3 regions of the Brevibacillus sp. genome follow, and region 1 is predicted to be linked to each of the others. Evidence: predicted binding sites of a transcription regulator. Region 1 holds the regulator's gene; each other region holds the start of a gene.
What was found. The regulator CtsR, encoded in region 1, represses protease genes until heat stress. The targets are predictions, from matches to a motif close to ATGGTCAATAAAGGTCAAACA.
Positions count from the first base shown of each region.

Region 2: a site for CtsR is predicted at 3,253-3,273, ahead of DEP07_RS10990 (ATP-dependent Clp protease ATP-binding subunit). Genes of this name have one in related genera too.
Region 3: a site for CtsR is predicted at 2,677-2,697, ahead of clpP (ATP-dependent Clp endopeptidase proteolytic subunit ClpP). Genes of this name have one in related genera too.

Region 1 covers NZ_DOTK01000018.1:916-7,550, forward strand. The annotation lists gene DEP07_RS04415 (MGDG synthase family glycosyltransferase) at 1-458, shown strand, start outside; gene DEP07_RS04420 (HAD-IA family hydrolase) at 490-1,164, shown strand; gene DEP07_RS04425 (CtsR family transcriptional regulator) at 1,428-1,892, shown strand; gene DEP07_RS04430 (UvrB/UvrC motif-containing protein) at 1,926-2,444, shown strand; gene DEP07_RS04435 (protein arginine kinase) at 2,465-3,535, shown strand; gene DEP07_RS04440 (ATP-dependent Clp protease ATP-binding subunit) at 3,609-6,059, shown strand; gene radA (DNA repair protein RadA) at 6,160-6,635, shown strand, end outside.
Region 2 covers NZ_DOTK01000037.1:158,111-164,745, forward strand. The annotation lists gene DEP07_RS10980 (YqaA family protein) at 1-542, shown strand, start outside; gene DEP07_RS10985 (SH3 domain-containing protein) at 590-949, shown strand; gene DEP07_RS10990 (ATP-dependent Clp protease ATP-binding subunit) at 1,043-3,187, opposite strand; gene DEP07_RS10995 (PadR family transcriptional regulator) at 3,441-3,992, shown strand; gene rbsK (ribokinase) at 4,093-4,995, opposite strand; gene DEP07_RS11005 (energy-coupling factor ABC transporter ATP-binding protein) at 5,021-5,818, opposite strand; gene DEP07_RS11010 (energy-coupling factor ABC transporter ATP-binding protein) at 5,815-6,635, opposite strand, start outside.
Region 3 covers NZ_DOTK01000083.1:17,035-23,669, reverse strand. The annotation lists gene DEP07_RS25315 (gluconeogenesis factor YvcK family protein) at 1-200, shown strand, start outside; gene whiA (DNA-binding protein WhiA) at 210-1,157, shown strand; gene DEP07_RS25305 (HPr family phosphocarrier protein) at 1,207-1,464, shown strand; gene DEP07_RS25300 (hypothetical protein) at 1,588-1,782, shown strand; gene DEP07_RS25295 (H-type small acid-soluble spore protein) at 1,796-1,975, shown strand; gene clpP (ATP-dependent Clp endopeptidase proteolytic subunit ClpP) at 2,035-2,637, opposite strand; gene DEP07_RS25285 (hypothetical protein) at 2,769-2,990, opposite strand; gene DEP07_RS25280 (copper amine oxidase N-terminal domain-containing protein) at 3,212-3,676, shown strand; gene DEP07_RS25275 (branched-chain amino acid ABC transporter substrate-binding protein) at 4,071-5,288, shown strand; gene DEP07_RS25270 (DUF4023 domain-containing protein) at 5,533-5,670, opposite strand; gene DEP07_RS25265 (PAS domain-containing sensor histidine kinase) at 5,707-6,635, opposite strand, start outside.

The DNA of each region.
Region 1 (6,635 bases):
TGGAAGCGATCAACCTTCCGCTGAAAACGTTTGTGTTGACCGGAACCAACGAGAAGCTGTACAAAAAAGTGACGAACAGAAGCTATCGTCACGAGGTAGTCCCGCTTAAATTTATCAACAATTTTCACGAGTATCTGGAGGTTGCCGATTTAATCGTGACCAAATCTGGCGGACTGACCTCAGCCGAGGTCATGAGCAAACGGGTGCCGATGATTATTTACAACCCGTTGCCTGGACAGGAAGAACGGAACAGCCACTTCCTGTTGAACAACGGCTGTGCTGTACATGCCAATTTGTCGGAGCAGCTCATTTACTTTATCGATGAATTGTTGCACAGTCCATCAAAAGTTGACTATATGCGACGCATGGGACAAAAAATATCAAAGCCGGATGCCGCTCAGCGCATCGCCGAATTTATTTTGGACGACATGAGCATGGTGCAGGCTGAAACAGACTAATGTTCTCGGAAGCACTGACAGGGGGTTGCCTATGAGTATACCGTTTGCTATTTTCTTCGACATGGATGGCACATTGCTGCAAACGGAAAAGTTGTCGACGCCCGCCTTTGTGCGGACGTTTGAACGATTGAGAGAAACAGGCTTGTGGCAAGGCGAGACGCCGAGCGAGGAAGACCTGGTCAATGTACTGGGAATGACCATCGAGCAAGTTTGGCAAAAGCTGTTGCCAGGAGCAAGTGAAGAAGCAGTCCACGCCGCAGATACTTTTTTGCTGGAAAATGAAATTGCCTTGCTGAAGGAAAAAGTGACCGATTTATACCCAGGAGTGAGGTCAACTCTGGAACAGCTTCACGCCCAGGGGATTCCTCTGTTTGTCGCGAGCAACGGACAAGAGGAGTACATCGAGGCCATATGCCAAGAGTATGGACTAAAACCGCTGTTGACGGATTTGTACTCCGCAGGAAGGTTCCGTACGCGCTCGAAAAATGATCTGGTGGCAAAGCTCCTCTCTGACTATGACATCGCGCACGCGTACATGGTGGGGGATCGTCACTCGGATATCGAGGCCGGGACAGCAAACGGCTTGTTTACAGTCGGTTGCGACTTTGGTTTTGCCAAACCGGGAGAGCTGGATGGAGCCGATATGATCATTACAGATTTCCCGCAATTGCTGGATCATTTGCCAGCGATCGACACCAAATCATAGAGCCTGACATAAACCATTCCTTTAGGGAGTGGTTTTTTTCATACTTAGCAACCCGACATTTTTCGTAAAAAGAGTGCAACGCTTGTCGCTTATGCCCGACAAAAGGCTCGCCACCTGACTGTTTTGCATGGTTTCAAGCGACCGGATTTTGCCCACACTAGAAAGTGTATGGATCACTTGCAAGGGCGCCATAAACCCATTATAATTAAAGTCAAAGATAGTCAAAGTCAGTAGATGACACATATGGAATAGGAGGCGATGACTTGCGTAACATCTCGGACATCATTGAACAGCACTTGAAAGGCATTTTGACACAAAGTCCTAATGGCTCGGTCGAGATCCAGCGTAGTGAGCTTGCCGACTTATTTCAATGTGTACCGTCGCAAATCAATTACGTCATCAACACGCGATTTACTGTACAAAAAGGGTACATTGTAGAAAGCAAGCGTGGAGGCGGGGGTTACATCCGCATTCGCAAGGTACAGATTGTGAGCAAGGCGCGATTGCAGGAATTGCTGACCGAGGAACTGATTGGAGAAAGCATTTCGCAGAGTGTGGGGAACGCGATTGTGGAAAGGCTGTTCGAAGAAGGACTGGTCAATGTCAGGGAAGCGACCTTGATGAAAATCGCAACCTCACGAAATGTTTTGACTCTGGATGCTGAATTGCGAGATCGTTTGCGGGCAAATATTTTAAAGCAGATGATTGCGGCTATCTTGTTGAAGTAAGCGAAGCATGTATGTGTTAGGGGGTAGGATGTAATGAACTGTGAGGAATGCGGAAAACGACCGGCGACACTGCACTTGACGAAAATCGTCAACGGCGAGAAAACCGAATACCATATTTGTGAGCAATGCGCTTCCGAAAAAGGGGACGTCTTTACCGGATTTCACAATTTCAGCATCAACAATCTCCTTTCAGGACTGTTAAAATTTGACCCCATGCAAAAAAACGGACGCGAGCCTGCCACCAGTAAGCCGCTCCGTTGCGAAACTTGCGGACTCACGTATGCCCAGTTCAGCAAAAGCGGCCGCTTCGGTTGCAGTGATTGCTACACCTTCCTGGGCGATCGACTCGATCCGTTGTTCCGCCGTATCCATGGCAATACGCAGCATAGCGGCAAGGTTCCGGAGCGCACAGGCGGACAGTTGAAAATCCGCAAAGAGCTGGAACAACTAAAGCGTGCGTTGCAAAACCATGTCGCCAGTGAAGAGTTTGAAAAAGCGGCAGAGATGCGTGACCGGATACGTGCGCTGGAACAAAAAATCGCTCAATCGTAACAAGGGGAGGTAAGCTGGTCATGTCACAACAGCAGTTTATGCAAAACCCGTGGAGCAATTGGATGAAAGGAGAAGGTCCTGATTCCGATATCGTCATCAGCACACGGCTGCGCATCGCCCGAAACCTGCGCCAGCACCCTTTTCCGTTACTGGCGACAGACTCGCAAGGGGAAGAAGTCGTCAGAAAGGTGACGGAAGTGAGCGAATCGGAGGCCATGCGCAAGCTCCAGCAGCTTCAAGTCCTCAACATGGACCAGATCAACCCGTTGGAAAAGCGGGTGCTGGTGGAGAAGCATCTGATTAGCCCTCACTTGGCGGAGGAATCGCGAAAAGGTGCTGTGCTGTTGAGTCCTGACGAGTCGGTCAGCATCATGGTAAACGAAGAGGATCATATTCGAATCCAGGTGCTGCTGCCGGGGTTTCGCCTGAACGAAGCATGGGAAATAGGAACAAAAATAGATGATGTTTTCGAGAAAAATTTAAACTTCGCGTTCGACGAGACGAGAGGCTACCTTACAAGCTGTCCGACCAACGTCGGCACAGGCATCCGGGCTTCCGTCATGCTGCATCTGCCAGCACTGGTGATGACGCAGCAAATCAGCAGAATTTTGCAGGCCATCAATCAGGTTGGCCTCGTCGTTAGAGGAATTTACGGGGAAGGCAGCGAAGCACTAGGAAACCTGTTTCAGCTGTCCAACCAAGTTACGCTCGGGATGTCGGAAAGCGATATTCTCTCCAACCTGTATGGCGTAGCCAGACAAATTATCGAGCAAGAACGCGTTGCCCGTACTTATTTGCTGGAGCATACACGCATATCTTTGGAAGACCGCATCTTCCGTTCCTACGGCATCTTGATGTATGCACGCACTGTGGAGTCCAAGGAAGCAGCTCAACGCCTCTCCGATGTGCGCCTTGGCATTGACCTGGGCATTATCTCGGGAGTATCGCCACTGGTGATGAACGAGCTGTTGGTAACAACCCAGCCTGGCTTCTTGCAGCAGCATGCAGGGCAAAAGTTGACGCCAGACCAGCGGGACGAGAGAAGGGCTCGGCTGATTCGGGAGAGGCTCAGTACGACGGGCTCAGCTTGATTGTTTCTCAGACATAAGGCATCACAGCAGTTAACCTATAGAGAAAAAACATGGTTACACGGAGGTGTACGATATGATGTTTGGACGTTTTACAGAACGAGCACAAAAGGTACTGGCGCTTGCCCTGGAAGAGGCGGTGCGTCTCGGCCACAAGGATATTGGGACTGAGCATGTACTGCTGGGACTGATTCGGGAAGGCGAGGGTATTGCTGCCAAGGCATTGCAATCGCTCGGGCTTGGTCTCGATAAAATCCAGAGCGAAGTGGAGTCGTTGATCGGACGGGGAACAGAGCAGTCCGGTAGTAATTACACCCCAAACTATACACCTCGTGCGAAAAAAGTAATTGAACTGTCCATGGATGAAGCGCGCAAGCTCGGCCATACTTACGTAGGAACAGAGCACATTTTGCTCGGCCTGATCCGCGAAGGCGAAGGCATCGCTGCGAGAATCATGAACAACTTGGGAGTCAGTCTGAACAAGGCGCGCCAGCAGGTGCTGCAATTGCTGGGAAGCTCCGAAATGATGGCGTCGCATCAGCCTTCCGGCGGCAATCCGGCAGCGAATACGCCTACTCTGGACGGTCTGGCACGGGACTTGACTGCGATTGCACGCGATGGCGGGCTTGATCCTGTCATTGGCCGCCAAAAAGAAATCGAGCGTGTGATTCAGGTACTTAGCAGACGCACCAAGAACAACCCTGTCTTGATCGGGGAGCCTGGTGTGGGGAAAACGGCCATTGCAGAAGGTCTGGCTCAAAAAATCGTGAACAACGAGATTCCCGAAACTCTCCGCGACAAGCGCGTCATGACGCTGGATATGGGAACAGTAGTGGCGGGAACCAAATATCGCGGTGAGTTTGAAGACCGCCTGAAAAAAATCATGGACGAAATTCGCCAGGCAGGAAACATCATCCTGTTTATCGATGAGCTGCACACGCTGATCGGGGCTGGCGGGGCGGAAGGCGCAATCGACGCTTCCAATATTCTCAAGCCGGCGCTGGCTCGTGGTGAACTCCAGTGCGTAGGGGCAACCACCCTGGACGAATACCGCAAGTACATCGAAAAAGACGCTGCGCTGGAGCGTCGCTTCCAACCGATTCAGGTGGATGAGCCGACTGCCGAGGACGCGATTCGCATCTTGCACGGCTTGCGCGACCGTTACGAAGCCCACCACCGTGTGAAAATTACCGACGAAGCTATCGAGCAGGCAGTGAAGCTGTCTGACCGTTATATTACCGATCGTTTCCTCCCTGACAAAGCCATCGACCTCGTCGATGAGGCGGCTTCCAAAGTGCGCTTGCAATCGTTCACCGTCCCGCCTAACCTCAAGGAGCTGGAAGGGCGTCTGGAAGAAGTGCGCAAGGAAAAAGACGCTGCCGTGCAATCGCAGGAGTTTGAAGAGGCTGCTGCACTCCGTGATCAGGAGCAGAAGCTGCGCGAGGAACTCGACAAAACGAAAAAAGACTGGAAAGAGCGTCAAGGCCAGTTGAACATGGAAGTAACTCCTGAGGACATCGCCACTGTGGTAGCCAGCTGGACTGGTATTCCGGTGCTGAAGCTGAAGGAAGAAGAAACAGAGCGCCTGTTGAAAATGGAAGATATTTTGCACGACCGTGTTATCGGCCAGGACGAAGCGGTCAAATCGATTTCCCGAGCGATCCGCCGTGCCCGCGCTGGCTTGAAGGACCCGAAACGTCCAATCGGTTCGTTTATTTTCCTCGGCCCTACAGGTGTAGGGAAAACCGAACTCGCTCGCGCTGTAGCTGAGACACTGTTTGGAGATGAAGACGCCATGATCCGCGTCGACATGTCCGAGTACATGGAAAAACACTCTACAGCACGTCTCGTAGGGGCTCCTCCAGGGTATGTAGGCTTTGACGAGGGCGGTCAGCTGACGGAAAAAGTGCGCCGCAAGCCTTACTCGGTCATCCTGCTGGATGAGATCGAAAAAGCGCACCCGGATGTATTCAACATTTTGCTCCAGGTGCTGGACGACGGCCGATTGACTGATTCCAAAGGACGCACAGTAGACTTCCGCAACACCGTCGTGATCATGACCTCCAACGTAGGTGCAAGCATGATCAAGAAAAATACGACACTCGGTTTCACTACCAACGACACCGAGAAGAAATATCAGGATATGAAGGACAAAGTCATGGATGAGCTGAAAAAGAGCTTCCGCCCTGAATTTCTGAACCGTATTGATGAAGTGATCGTGTTCCACTCTCTGGAGCAGGAGCACATCGAGCAAATCGTGTCCTTGATGACCGACGAGCTGCGCAAGCGTTTGAAAGAGCAGAGCATCGACTTCCAACTGACCGAGGAAGCCAAAAAGCTGCTGGCAAAAGAGGGCTTCGACCCGGCATACGGTGCGCGTCCGTTGCGTCGCGCCATCCAGCGCCATATCGAAGACAATTTGTCGGAAGAACTGCTCAAAGGCAACATCAGCAAAGGCGATACGGTCAACATCGAAGCCGAAGATGGCAAGCTGGTTGTCAAGCGACTGGAAAAAACCAAATCGTAAGCAAAATAGCAAAGAATGCCTCCTGTTCTGGGAGGTATTCTTTTTTTCAATGCGTAACTATGATAAAAGTAGAAAAGAAATTCCAAGTGAGGGTGCGATTATGTCAAAGTATAAAACGAAATACGCGTGTCAAGAATGTGGCTATGAATCGCCTAAGTGGATGGGAAAATGCCCTGGCTGCGGCAGCTGGAACACGTTGGTCGAGGAAGTGACAGTGAAAGCAGCCCCTCGTCATGAAGGAATCAGCGGCGGTACGCGTCAGGCGGCTATTCCTTTGACGCAGGTCGCCAGTGCAGAAGAACCGCGCATGGACACGACGATCGGAGAGTTGAACCGTGTTCTCGGCGGCGGGCTGGTACCAGGCTCCCTTATACTGGTCGGCGGCGATCCGGGTATCGGGAAATCTACGTTGCTGTTGCAGACCTCTTTTGCCTTGGCTCATAAAGGGGCCAAAGTGCTGTACGTATCAGGCGAGGAGTCGGCAAAACAAATCAAGCTTCGCGCTGATCGCCTGCATATGCAAACACCCCCGATGTTTGTGTTGGCAGAAAATGATTTGGATTTGATCGAGCAGCA
Region 2 (6,635 bases), on a different contig from region 1:
TCCATTCTTTTGCAGACGCCGTCATCTTCCCCATTCCTGTATTCTTTCTGCAAGTTTCATTAAGCCTGATTGATCCATCCGCTGCTTTATGGATTGCAACCGCAGGATATATCGCGTGTCTGGTTGGTACACCCGTCGGCTACTTTCTCGGTAAACTGCTCGGCCACTCTGTCCTGTACAAACTGCTCAAAAAAGAGTGGATTGACTCGGCAACCGAGATGTTTCAAAAAAGAGGCGAAGTCGCCATTTTTGTCGGCTCCTTCACCCCGATTCCGTTCAAAGTATTCACGATCTTGTCCGGCTGTCTGAATTATCCGCTCTGGAAGCTGATCGGTTATGCCGCAATCGGCAGAGCCGTGAAATTTTACCTCGTCGGTTTCCTGTTTTACTTTTACGGGCGGATGGCGGAAAATATGGTCGGTCACGCCTCCCTGTACGTGTTCTTGCTGATGATCCCGATTTTGCTGATCGGACTTTTGGTGCGAAAAATGCGGGCCAAAAAACAGCTGATGCAAACTGCCAACAAGCAAGCAGGGGAATGATCAGCTTGTAGCCTGGCTTGAACCGTTATTCAGAAAGGAGCTGCAATATGAGCCAAACATATAAAGTCATGATTCAGCACCGAATAAACTACCCTACCCCCATTGAATTGACTCAAGGTCAAACCGTCATACTCGGTCGAGTCGACGATGATCCCGACGGTTGGAGGAACTGGAGGTACTGCTATACGCTTGACCATAGCATGGAAGGCTGGGTGCCTGAACAGATTATTCAAGCAAAGGACAAGGAAGGCATCATTACGGAAAATTACTCCGCAAAAGAGCTAGATGTAAATGAAGGAGATACGGTTGAGTTGCTCCAAGAGCTGAATGGCTGGGGATGGTGTATGTCCACCAACCGGGAATACGGATGGGTTCCGATGCGAAATCTTCAGCTTGCAAGCCAATAGCAATCTCTTTTTTCGCAAACGCTCGCTTCTATCTCTATATAGGAAAGAAAGAGTCCCTGTCTAGCCGTCAGGGACTCTTTTTGGGACAAACCCTTATGCTTTTTTCACGCGAATCGCTTCTTCCTCAACTTCCACCACGATCTTGCGCACATCCGCTTCCTCCATCAACAGATCGGCGATGCCATCTTCGACCTGCTGGGCGATCACGCGACGCAGCGGGCGTGCCCCGAAAGCGGGATTGTAGCCCAGCTCAGCCAACATTTCTTTGGCAGCGTCTGTCACTTCAAGCTCGATTCCTTGCTCGCCGAGATTCAGCACGACTTCCTGGAGCAGCAGCTCCACGATTTGCACCAAGTCTTGTTTTTCCAGATGAGCGAAAGAAATAATCGAGTCGAAGCGGTTCAAAAATTCCGGTTTGAAGTACGCTCCCAGCGAATCAAGCACAGTGCCAGGCTGCTGTTCCTCGGCGCCGAAGCCTAACGCTTTTTTGCGCTCAGCCACTCCGGCATTGCTCGTTGCGATAATGACTGTTTCCTTGAAGCTCACGGTACGGCCCTGGCTGTCTGTCAGGCGGCCATCCTCCAAAATTTGCAGGAACATGTGCATGACGTCCGGGTGCGCCTTTTCGATCTCATCCAGCAAAATGATGCTGTACGGATTGCGGCGCACTCGCTCGGTCAACTGTCCCGCTTCCTCGTGGCCCACATAGCCTGGAGGCGAACCGATCAGCTTGGAGACGGAATGCTTCTCCATGTATTCGCTCATGTCGAGGCGAATCATCGATTCTCTCGTGCCGAACAGCTCCTCGGCGAGCGCTTTGGACAGCTCTGTCTTCCCTACGCCAGTCGGTCCGACGAACAGGAAGGAGGCAATTGGCCGATTTTTCGGCTTCAACCCGGCGCGGCTGCGGCGAATCGCCTTGGCGACCTGTGCGACAGCTTCCGATTGCCCGATGACTTTGGCTTCCAGGTGAGCAGCCAAATTTCTCATCCGCTCCTGCTCGTCGCTTTGCAGCTTGCGGACAGGGATGCCTGTTTTTTGCTCGATCATCTCCTGAATATCCGATACTTCCACTTTCGTGCGATTAGCGGCCCCATCAAGCTGATCCAGCTTGCCGAGAATTTCCGCTTCCTCATCGCGCAGGCGGGCAGCTTGCTCGTAATTTTCTTGCTCGGTCGCTGCTTTTTTCTCCTGGTTAATTTGCGCCAGACGCTCATGCAGCTGGCTCGTATCTGCCGCAGAAGAGCGGAGATTCAGCCGCGATCCGGCTTCATCCATCAGGTCGATCGCCTTGTCAGGCAGGAAGCGATCCTGGATGTAACGATGCGAGTATTCGACGCAGGCGCGGAGCACGTCATCGGAGTAAGCGACCTGGTGGAAAGCTTCGTATTTCGGACGCAGTCCTTGCAAAATCTCGATAGCGGCCTCCACTGTCGGCTCTTTGACCATCACAGGCTGCAAGCGGCGCTCCAGCGCGGCATCCTTTTCAATGACGCGGTACTCTTTTAAGGTAGTGGCCCCAACCAGTTGCAGCTCGCCGCGCGCCAGGGCAGGCTTGAGAATGTTTCCGGCGTCCATCGAGCCTTCCGCAGAGCCTGCTCCCACCAGCAAATGAATTTCATCCACGAACAGGATGACGTTTTTGCGCGATTGCAGCTCGGCAATCACTTGCTTCATCTTTTCCTCGAATTGTCCGCGAATCCCCGTGCCTGCGACCAGGGAAGCCACGTCCAGCACGTACACTTGCTTGTTTTTCAGCTTGGCAGGCACTTGACCTTCCGTAATGCGCAAGGCCAGACCTTCGGCAATTGCCGTCTTCCCTACACCCGGCTCCCCGATGAGCACCGGGTTGTTTTTGTTGCGGCGGTTCAAAATCTCGATCACACGCTCGATTTCCTGGTCGCGTCCGATGACCGGATCAATCAGCCCTGCGCGGGCCGCATCGTTCAGATTGCGCCCCAGTTCGTCCAGAAGGCCGCCTCTGTCCGCAGTTGTCGCCTGTCCCTTCATGTTCGGCTGTTGACCGCCTTTTGCATGGGCCTGCGCTTGTGCGAAGCCTTGCAGGAAGTCGTCCAGACCGGAGAAGGAAGAGAACGGGCTGAAGCCCATCCCTACTCCCATTTTGCTGCCGAGCTTGGCATTGCACTCCCGGCACAGGTTGTAGGCTTGCTGCTTGTCTTGCACGCGTATATGGACGGACACAGTTGCTTGTCGTTGTTTGCAGATTTCACATTGCATGTTTCATACCCCCAAAATCATGCTTTTGGATTTTTTCTTATTTGTGTGTTCGACAGGTCAACGGTTGTTTGACCATTTCTGACCTTCGATGACTTTATTATAGTTTGACCTTCTTTGACTTTCAAGAGGGTAACTTTGGATTTTCTGCTTTCGCTTGGGAGAAGCTATACAGGACGCAGGTTCTCTCTTGCTTCGCCAGAAAACCCTTCCTATAATGAGGTTGATATTCGCTAAAGTCAGGGGGCTTTTCACTTTGAACACACTCGCGTATGGACTCCTCGGGCTGGTTGCCCGCACACCAAGCTCCGGCTATGATTTGATGCTCCAGCTGCAACCATTTTGGCAGGCCAAGCACAGCCAAATTTACCCGCTGCTGGCGAAGCTGGAACAGGAGGGCTATCTGGAGTTCACTCGCATCCACCAGACGGATCGTCCTGATAAAAAAGTGTATTCCATTACAGAAAAAGGACAGATTGCACTAAAAGTCTGGCTTAGCGAGCCGGCAGCAGAGCCTGTTTTGCGTGACGAGCTGGTGCTGAAAACGTACTGCCTCGGATTGGCGGACGAAAAAGCGGCCTCTACGATGTTTGTCGAGCGCATCCAGCAATGTCGCGAGCATTTGGACATGTACGAGCACTACTTAAAGGAGTACGAGAGTGATTCTGCCGAACATTCGTATCCGCCCGACCATCCGAACCATCCCGAATTTGGGGATTATTTGCTGCTTTCATGGGGATCACGGCGCATGAAAGAAGATATCGCCTGGTGCGAGTGGGTGTTGGAGCTGTTGCAGAAGCGTTCCTAAAAACAAAAAGCAAACGCGTCTTTGGAACATTGCGCTCCAAAACACGTTTGCTTTTTCTTTCGTTTTCGTCCATGACATGATAGAAAGGTACAGACGCTCGCTAAAAGGAGTGCGCCTCTACTTCTGCCAGCGTGGGCAGCGATGGCTGCGCCCCGCGTCTGGTCACGACGATCGCAGCCACTTTGCTGGCAAATCCGGCTGCTTCCACATCCGACATCCCTTTTGCCATGCCCACGGCAAAAGCTGCGGTAAACGAATCGCCTGCCGCTGTCGTATCCACTGGCTCGACCCGACAAGCAGGCACATGCACGGTTTTCTCCTCCGTGACCAAAAGCGCGCCTTTTTCGCCCAGGGTGACAATGATCCGTCTCGGACCGCTTGCCAAAAGCTTTCTCGCCGCTTCCCCGGCTTCTTCCGGCGTCGTGACGGGCAGACCGCTCAAAATGGCCAGCTCCGTTTCATTCGGCGTCAAGGTGTGCACATGCTGTAACAGTTCCTGCGAGAGTGCCTTTGCCGGAGCCGGATTCAAAATGACCAGCTTGCCGAGCGCAGCTGCCTTTTTCACGACGTATTCCACGACGTGGAGCGGGATTTCCAGCTGCAACAGCACGACGTCGCTCTGCTCGATAATCGACAGGTTCTCATCGATGTGCTCTATGCTCACTTGTGCATTGGCTCCGGGAACCAGCACAATGTTGTTTTCCCCGTCATCGCTGACATTGATGAAGGCCATGCCAGTCGTACCCGCGCGCTTGATTCCTTCGACATGAACCTGCGCCTCTGTCATGCCCGCAAGCATGATGGTGCCATTTTCATCCTCGCCCACCATTCCGATCATGGATACGTGCGCGCCCAGACGTGCGGCAGCAACTGCCTGATTCGCCCCTTTTCCGCCTGGAATCAGCATAAAGTCATGGCTTGCAATCGTTTCTCCTGCCTTGGGCAGATGGTGGACGTGGGAGACGAGATCCATATTGATGCTTCCTACTACTGCGATTTTCACAACGTGCTACCTCCCCAGCCGCTTTTTACAGCATGGTCTCTACAAATTCTTCGATCGTCAAAATTTGCTTTGGCAAGCCGAGCGTATGGCTCAATCTGCTAATGTGCGGCTGCTTCAGCATGCTTTCTTCCAAAATCGCGTGATTCCAGAAAATGTCCCGCTTGTTCGTATCCGCTACTACATTTTTGTGGGCCATGACGATGACACGCTCAAAATTTTGCACGACAAACTCCATGTCATGCGTGATCGTAATGACGGTTTTGCCTTCGCTTTTCAAGGCGGCGATCAGGGAAGAGATGCGTTGCATCCCCTGCATGTCTTGGCCTGCGGTCGGCTCATCGAGAATGATCACATCGCAATCCATCGCCACTACTGCCGCCATGGTCACGAACTTGCGCATGGAATACGGCAAATTGTACGGGTTTTCCTGCAAGTACGGCTCGATCCCAGCCAGTTTCGCCGCTTTCATGACATTTTCCTTCGTTTGCTCTACAGACAAGCCGAGGTTTTTTGGCCCGAACTCGACTTCGCTGTAAACATCGCTATGGAAGATCTGGTCATCCGGATTTTGGAACACGTAGCCTACCTTGCGCGAAATTTGCGCGGTCGTATGCTCTTTTGTATTCCAATCATCAATAATAACATCGCCTTTGGTCGGCTTCAACAAGCCATTCATCAGCTTTACCGCCGTCGTTTTGCCCGCGCCATTTTGGCCGACGATGGCGACCGTCTCGCCTTTGCCAATCTCCATGGAAACGTTTTCTACCGCTGTATGTCCGTTCGGATAAGCGAAAGTGATATTTTTCAAGGAAATGAAGCTCATATGCGAACTCCCCTTTCTGCCATCCACCAGTTCATTTCTTCGACGGCCTGCTCTTCGGTAATCGGGATTTTGCGCAGCGGCACTCCGCGTTTTTTCAGCTCCAGTCCCAGCATGGCGTACTGCGGAAGCATGACATCGTAGGAGAGCGCCTTTTCATCGGAGAGGACGTCTTGCGTTGTGCCCTCCATGACGATTTCGCCATCGTGCAGCAAAATGACGCGATCCGCAAATTCGGCAATCAGTTCGATTTTGTGCTCGACCAGAATGATCGTCTTGCCTTTTTCCTTCATGATCTGGATGATCTCGAAAACTTCTTCCGTACCTTGCGGATCTAGCTGCGAGGTCGGTTCGTCGATGACCAAAATGTCCGGCTCCATCACGATGATCGAGGCCAAAGCGACGCGCTGGCGCTGACCGCCGGACAGTTCAAACGGATTTTTGTCACGCAGATGCTCGATCTTGACCAGCTTCAAAATCGCTTCTACTCGCGTTCGAATCTCGTCAGGATGCACCCCGAGGTTTTCCAGTCCGTAGGCGACTTCCTCGAACACGGTTTCTTTGACGCCACTGATTTGAATGAACGGATTTTGGAAGACAAAGCCGACAGACAACGACAACTCGCCCAATGTGCTCTCGACGATGTTTTTCCCGTTGACGAGCACCTCGCCGCGCAAGTCCCCCCGATAAAAATGCGGAATGAACCCGCGCAGGACGTTGCAAAACGTGGTTTTCCCTCCGCCGTTGGGGCCAACCACAGCGTACAGCAGTCCTTTTTCGATCTCGATGTTGATGTTTTTCAGGACGTCGACCTTGCCCG
Region 3 (6,635 bases), on a different contig from region 1:
TGGAGAAATACGCGGAAAAAGGAGCTGCTCCCGTCCCGTGCGATCTGAAAAAGCTGCGTCAGCTCGGCTTGCATATTGTTGCAAAGCCGCTGGTCACATTCGAGGACGGTTACCTGCGTCATGATGCGCATGCAGTAAGCAAGCAAGTCGTTTCACTCGTCAAGCGCAGACGAAAGGTGCTGAAGATAGAGAAGGAGTAGTGAAGTTCGATGTCATTCGCCGCACATACCAAGAAAGAACTGACCATGATGGAGGGCGCCGATTGCTGCAACAAGGCCGAATTGTCTGCCTTGATCCGCATGAATGGGAGCTTGCAGTTCGGGGCAGGACGCCTGGTGCTGGATGTGACGACGGAAAACGCGGCGATTGCCAGAAGGATTTACACCTTGATCAAAAAGCTGTTTCAGACGCACTGTGAGCTGCTCGTCCGCAAAAAAATGCGTCTGAAAAAGAATAACGTCTACATCGTGCGTATACCCAACCAGGCCAATGAGATCTTGCAAAACCTGGCGATCATGGACAGCAGTCTCTCGTTCGTACCGGGGATCGCTCCTGAAATCGTGAAAAAGTCGTGTTGCCGGGCCGCCTACCTGCGTGGAGCTTTTCTGGCGGGCGGATCGGTCAATCACCCGGAAGCGTCCAGCTACCATCTGGAAATATTCACTTCCTACCAGGATTTCTGCGAAGCATTGACCAAGATCGCCAATCGGTATAAACTAAATGCCAAGTGCATCGAGCGGAAAAAAGGGTACGTCCTCTATATAAAAGAGGGCGAGAGAATTACCGAGTTTTTAAGTCTTATCGGTGCGCATCAGGCTCTCTTGTACTTCGAAGATGTCCGGATCGTCAAGGACATGCGAAACTCTGTAAACCGGCTGCATAATTGCGAGATTGCCAACATCAACAAAACGGTAAACGCTGCCACAAGACAGATGGAAAACATTCAGCTCATCGATCAGGAAATGGGGCTGGAGAATTTGCCCAGACGTCTGCGGGAAGTGGCGGAGCTTCGCGTGGCTCACCCCGATATCAATTTGAAAGAGTTGGGGGAAATGGTCCCGAGTGGAGTTGTCAGCAAATCGGGAATTAATCACCGCTTGCGAAAAATTAATGAAATCGCTGACAAAATACGAGAAAAACAAAATCTTTCGATGTAATTGCATGCTATACTAAAGGATAATAGTCTACAAGTAAGGAGGTCCATTCATGGTTCAACAGCAGGTTGTGGTTCAGTTGAAGACCGGTTTGCAGGCTCGTCCGGCTGCCTTTTTCGTGCAGGAGGCCAACCGCTTTGTATCGGAAGTATTCGTAGAAAAAGGCAACAAAAAAGTTAACGCGAAAAGCATCATGGGTATCATGAGCCTCGCGATCAGCTCCGGAACGGAGATTACCATTTTGGCGGAAGGGCCGGATGCCTCCCAGGCAGTATCGAGCCTCTCGACGTTGGTAAGCAAGGAAGAGTAGACAGATGGATGAAGACACTGTCCCGAAAGGGGAGTGTCTTTTTTTGTACAGATGCCCATGCATCAATTTCGTGAACGGAGGGTATTGCTAAACAATGTAGAGCGCAAAAAGGAGGAATGACTCATGAGCAATCGTGACACGTGTCAGGATAGCTGCAACGAAGGCCGGGATTCTTATGACATGGACATCGACCGGATGATCAATGAAGGGCTTGGCGGCGGAATCGTTTCTGATCAGAACGGTCTGATCGAAGAAACCAGCGTGGATACGATGACAGGGGCAAGCTCCGCGCAGCAAGCCTTAGAAAACGAGCGATAAGAGGGACGAAGCCATGGATCTGACAAGAGCGCAGGCAATCCTTTATTCTCCTGAGAAAATAAAGGTAGAATACCAGGGTGAATCGGTATGGATCGACTCTGTCGATGAGAAGACGTCCACAGCGCGTATTCATCAGGAAAGAAATCCGGGCAACAGCTTGACTGTGTATGTCAGCCAGTTGGAGGAATTGTGAAGTAGATGCAAAAAACACTCGGCCAGTCGTTGGCACGAGTGTTTTTGTGACGAAAGTCGTTACTTTTTCGCAGATGGCTCGGAAGTAATCACTTTGTCGATCAGTCCGTACTCTACTGCTTCCGCAGCGGAGAGGAAGTTGTCGCGATCCGTATCTTTTTGGATGCGCTCCAGTGGCTGTCCTGTCCGTTCAGCCAGGATGGTGTTCAAGTGGTCGCGCATTTTCAAAATGCGTTTTGCCGCGATTTCGATATCGCTTGCTTGACCTTGTGCACCGCCCAGAGGCTGGTGAATCATGACTTCACTGTTCGGCAGGGCATAGCGCTTGCCTTTTGTTCCGGCAGCCAACAGGAAAGCTCCCATGGAAGCAGCCATTCCGATACAAATGGTGGAAACGTCAGGTTTGATGAAGTGCATCGTATCGTAAATCGCCATGCCGGCAGTGATGGAACCGCCCGGGCTATTTATGTACAGATGAATGTCTTTCTCCGGATCTTCCGCCTGAAGGAACAACAGCTGGGCCACCACAATGTTGGCTACCGTGTCGTTGATGGGAGTTCCCAGAAAGATGATGCGGTCTTTGAGCAGGCGCGAATAAATATCGTAAGCACGTTCACCGCGGTTTGTCTGTTCAATGACGGTTGGAATCAAATTCATGTGCATCTAGTCTTCCTCCTCTCTTTGTAAGATTATCATACACAAAAGGTCAATGAAGGTCAAACACATAAGTGCACGCCCTCCCTACCATGGTTGCCAAATTGTCTCTCTCTAAACCTATGGCGGAACGAATGATTTCATTCTTCCTCTGTGTCCTCCGCTTCCGCCAGATCCACGGCAAGCTTGAGCGTCGCCTTCATTTTTTTCCCTTTGATGATCGTGTACTCGTCTATTTGCAAGGCCGATAAGTGATTGATGGCTTCTGCCAGCTCCTGCTGATTTTTGTACGGCTGGATCGTCAACAGGCATTCTTCGTCACTGGCTTCCTGGTATATCAGAAAAAATCGCTCGCCTGCCATGAAGGCACTCTCCCATCTTTATAATTATCCACAGTTTTATCCACAGGTTGTGCACAAAAACATTTGTTCGCGGGATAGCATGCGTTGATTCCCATAGTTTTGGCATAATTGGCTAATCCTTTACATAGGAAAAGTATGGAACAAAAAAGGAGGAATATGAAGATTTGTGTCGAAAAACACAAAATTGGAATTCATTTCATAACAATCAAGGGGTGTTTATTATGCTTCGCAAGTTTTCCACATTGATGCTGACAGCTGCTTTGCTGACCGGAAGCGTAGCTGCAACAGCGGCTTTTGCTCAAACGGCACCTGCCAAACAACAAATCAAAATCACGGTTCAACTTAACGGCAAAGAGCTGCCATTTCCTCAGGACATCGTGACCGAGAACGGGGTAGCTTATGTCAATGCAAGCACTTTGGCAGTCGCACTGGGCGGTGCAGCTGCTTGGGATTCCACAACCAAATCGCTGCTGGTTTCCAAAGACAACAAGTACGGCCTGCGCATGTATGAAAACAACACGTTTGCATACAAAAACGGAAAAGAAACCCGTGTAGCAAACCCGCCGCGTCCCGTGACTGGTGGCGTATTGGTACCGCTGGTGTTCATCGCGGAAGAGCTTGGTGCAAAAGTGTCCTACGATGCAAAAACATGGACATACAAACTGACTACCGAGATCAACAAGTAACGCTTTGGATGATTCCTCCGTTGTGATTGCCCTGTGGCTTCTCGTATAATAGAGAAAAAGCAGGCGCAATCGAGAGGGGACTTACAAAAATGCAAGGAACCACGTTTGCCAGTGTAGCGTTGCTGGTTGGCTTTGTGGTAGTGGCTATATACGTTATGTGCAAAGCGTATTCCCAAAAATACAAAGAGTAACAAATATTTACCAAAAAAGAAGCCGCACCTTTCACGGGTGTGGCTATTTTATTTAATTTTCAGAAAATATACCATACAGGAATATAAACTTCCACAATAAAACAACCAAAATATTATCATTTCTATTGCAAATTTTCTAAAATATCCTACAATAAAAGAGTGATTCATAGTTTGCACGTAAATAAAGAGGGGGATGTTTCGCTATGAAGAAACAAAAATCACTGTCGATCCTGGCTGCTACCGTAGCACTGGGGACATTGCTTGCAGGCTGCGGGGGCGGCCAGTCCAGCGCACCACAATCGAATGCAAACGGCGGCGGAAGCACCGGAGGCGGAGGGGCTGGGGAAAAACTGGTCATCGCTGTAGTCGGTCCGATGTCCGGTCAATATTCCGATTACGGAAGCACGGCCAAAGCAGGTGCTGAATATGCCCTGAAAGAAAAACAAGAGGCGTTCAAAGCACTCGGCTTTGAAGTACAGCTTTCCGCACAAGACGACCAGGCTGACCCGAAACAAGGGGTAGCGGTCGCACAAATGTTGATTTCCAATCCTGATGTAGTAGGGGTTGTAGGCCACGCAACAACGGGTGCCTCCATCACTGCTGCTGCTCAATACGATCAAGAGAAGCTCGTCATGGTATCGCCATCTGCGACAGGCTCTGACCTGACGGAGCAAGGCAAAAAGATCGTACACCGCATCTGTGCGCGTGACGACCAGCAAGGTTCCAAGGCAGCGATCTATGCGAAAAACCAACTGGGCGTAAAAACAGCGTTCGTCATGCACGACAAGGCTGCTTACGGTCAAGGGCTTGCTGAAGAAGTGAAAAAGCAATTTGAAAAAGACGGCGTGGAAATTGTCGGCTTTGAAGGGGTAACAGCTGGAGAGAAAGATTACAGTGCCGTCATCAACCAGATCGTATCCAAAAATCCGGAAATGATCTACTTCGGCGGTTACTACTCCGATGCGGGCATTATCGTGAAGCAAGCGCGCGAAAAAGGCTACAAAGGCATCTTCATGGGTGGAGACGGCTACGACTCTGCTGACCTGGTGAAAATCGCTGGTGCCGATAACGCGAACAACGTAGTGTTCACTTCTACTGTCGGCGATGTAGGGGCTACACCTGAAGGCAAGAAATGGATCGAAGACTTTGAAAAATCGACTGGCAACAAAGTGGGTATCTTCACATCCTTTGGCTATGACTCCATGGGTGTAATGCTCAGCGGTTTGGAAGAGGCGATCAAAGCGAACGGCGGCAAAAAGCCAACCCGTGAGCAAGTGCTGGAAGCTGTGCACAAAACAAAAGACTACAAAGGCAAATTCGTTAACGTAACGTTCAACGAAAAAGGCGACAACGAGTTCGCGTCCGTATACGTGTACAAATACGAGAACGGTCAAAAAGTATACATCGGGGAAGCGAAATAATCGCTCAGTATGATCAGGCCGTTTCGGACATACTACGTTTGGCACGAAGACCAGCTAACATGAGGAGGGATTCGCATGTCAAACAATCGCAATACGAAAAACGGCGGCAATCAGGGACACAGCAGCAAGACGCAGGGCACGCAAAAGCAAAAGTCCGAGCGAGATCGCAACCTGAATAAGCAAGACCCGCAATAAGCAAAAGCCCACCCAAGCGAGCGATAAGCTCCTGGGTGGGTTTTTGTGTTTACCAGATTCCTTGCTTGCTCGGCAGGCGTTTTTCCGGATGGCCGTAGCCTTGATGCTTGCGGCTTCTGAGGTTTTTGGCTTGTGATTCATGAATTTTGGCGACGAACTCACTCGTACTCATCTTGGTAAAATCCATCGGGCACCTCCATGCGGTTTGGCTTGACGCCTTTCTTTAGGATAGCCCTTTTTCAGCGGCGACAATCGGCAACGTGATTTTTACCGTAGTTCCTTCCCCTGGCTTGCTGCTCACTTCCAGATGGCCGTCGTGGTCTTTGATGATTTTGCGGCTGATCATCAGCCCTAATCCGGTTCCATTGTCTTTGGTCGTGAAAAAAGGCTCGCCCAGCTTGGGAAGCAGCTCTTCCGGTATGCCGCAGCCATTGTCGGTAATCGTGATGACCACTTGGCCAGCGGCTTTTGCCGAAGTGGTCAGGGTGACATCTCCATGCCCGCTCATGGCCTCGATTGCATTTTTGATGACGTTGATAAACACTTGCTTGAGCTGGTTTTCTTCCCCGGAGATGAGAGGATCGCAGCCAAAAGCGGTGTGGAAGCGGATGTTCTTCAAGTTTGCTTCTGACGCCAGCAAGGTCAGCACATTTTTCAGCAAGAAGACCAGCGGGAGAGATTTGATCTTGACGTTGTGCGGCTTCGCGAGCACGAGCAACTCACTGACGATGAAATTGATTCGATCCAGCTCGGAAAGCATGATGTCTGCGTACATTTGATGATCAACCAGCGTCGGCTTCAACAGCTGAATAAAGCCGCGCAGCGAAGTGAGCGGATTGCGGATTTCGTGAGCGATGCCCGCTGCCAGCTCGCCGATGACAGAGAGTTTCTCGGCATTGCGCAGCAGCATCTCGTTGTTTCTCCGCTCGGTAATATCGCGGGAAACGATAATGAAGCCGTCGCATTCGCCGTTGTCGGCCAGGATCGGGGTTCCTTTTGCCTCCAGCACGAGCCAGTCGCCGCTCACCGTGCGATAGCGAAATTCACACGTTCGCGGCTCCAGCGTTTCCATTAAATCTTGAAATTGCAGGTCGACGCGCTCCAGATCATCCGGGTGAATGTTTTTGAAGGACAGCTTGCCGGCATGCCTCA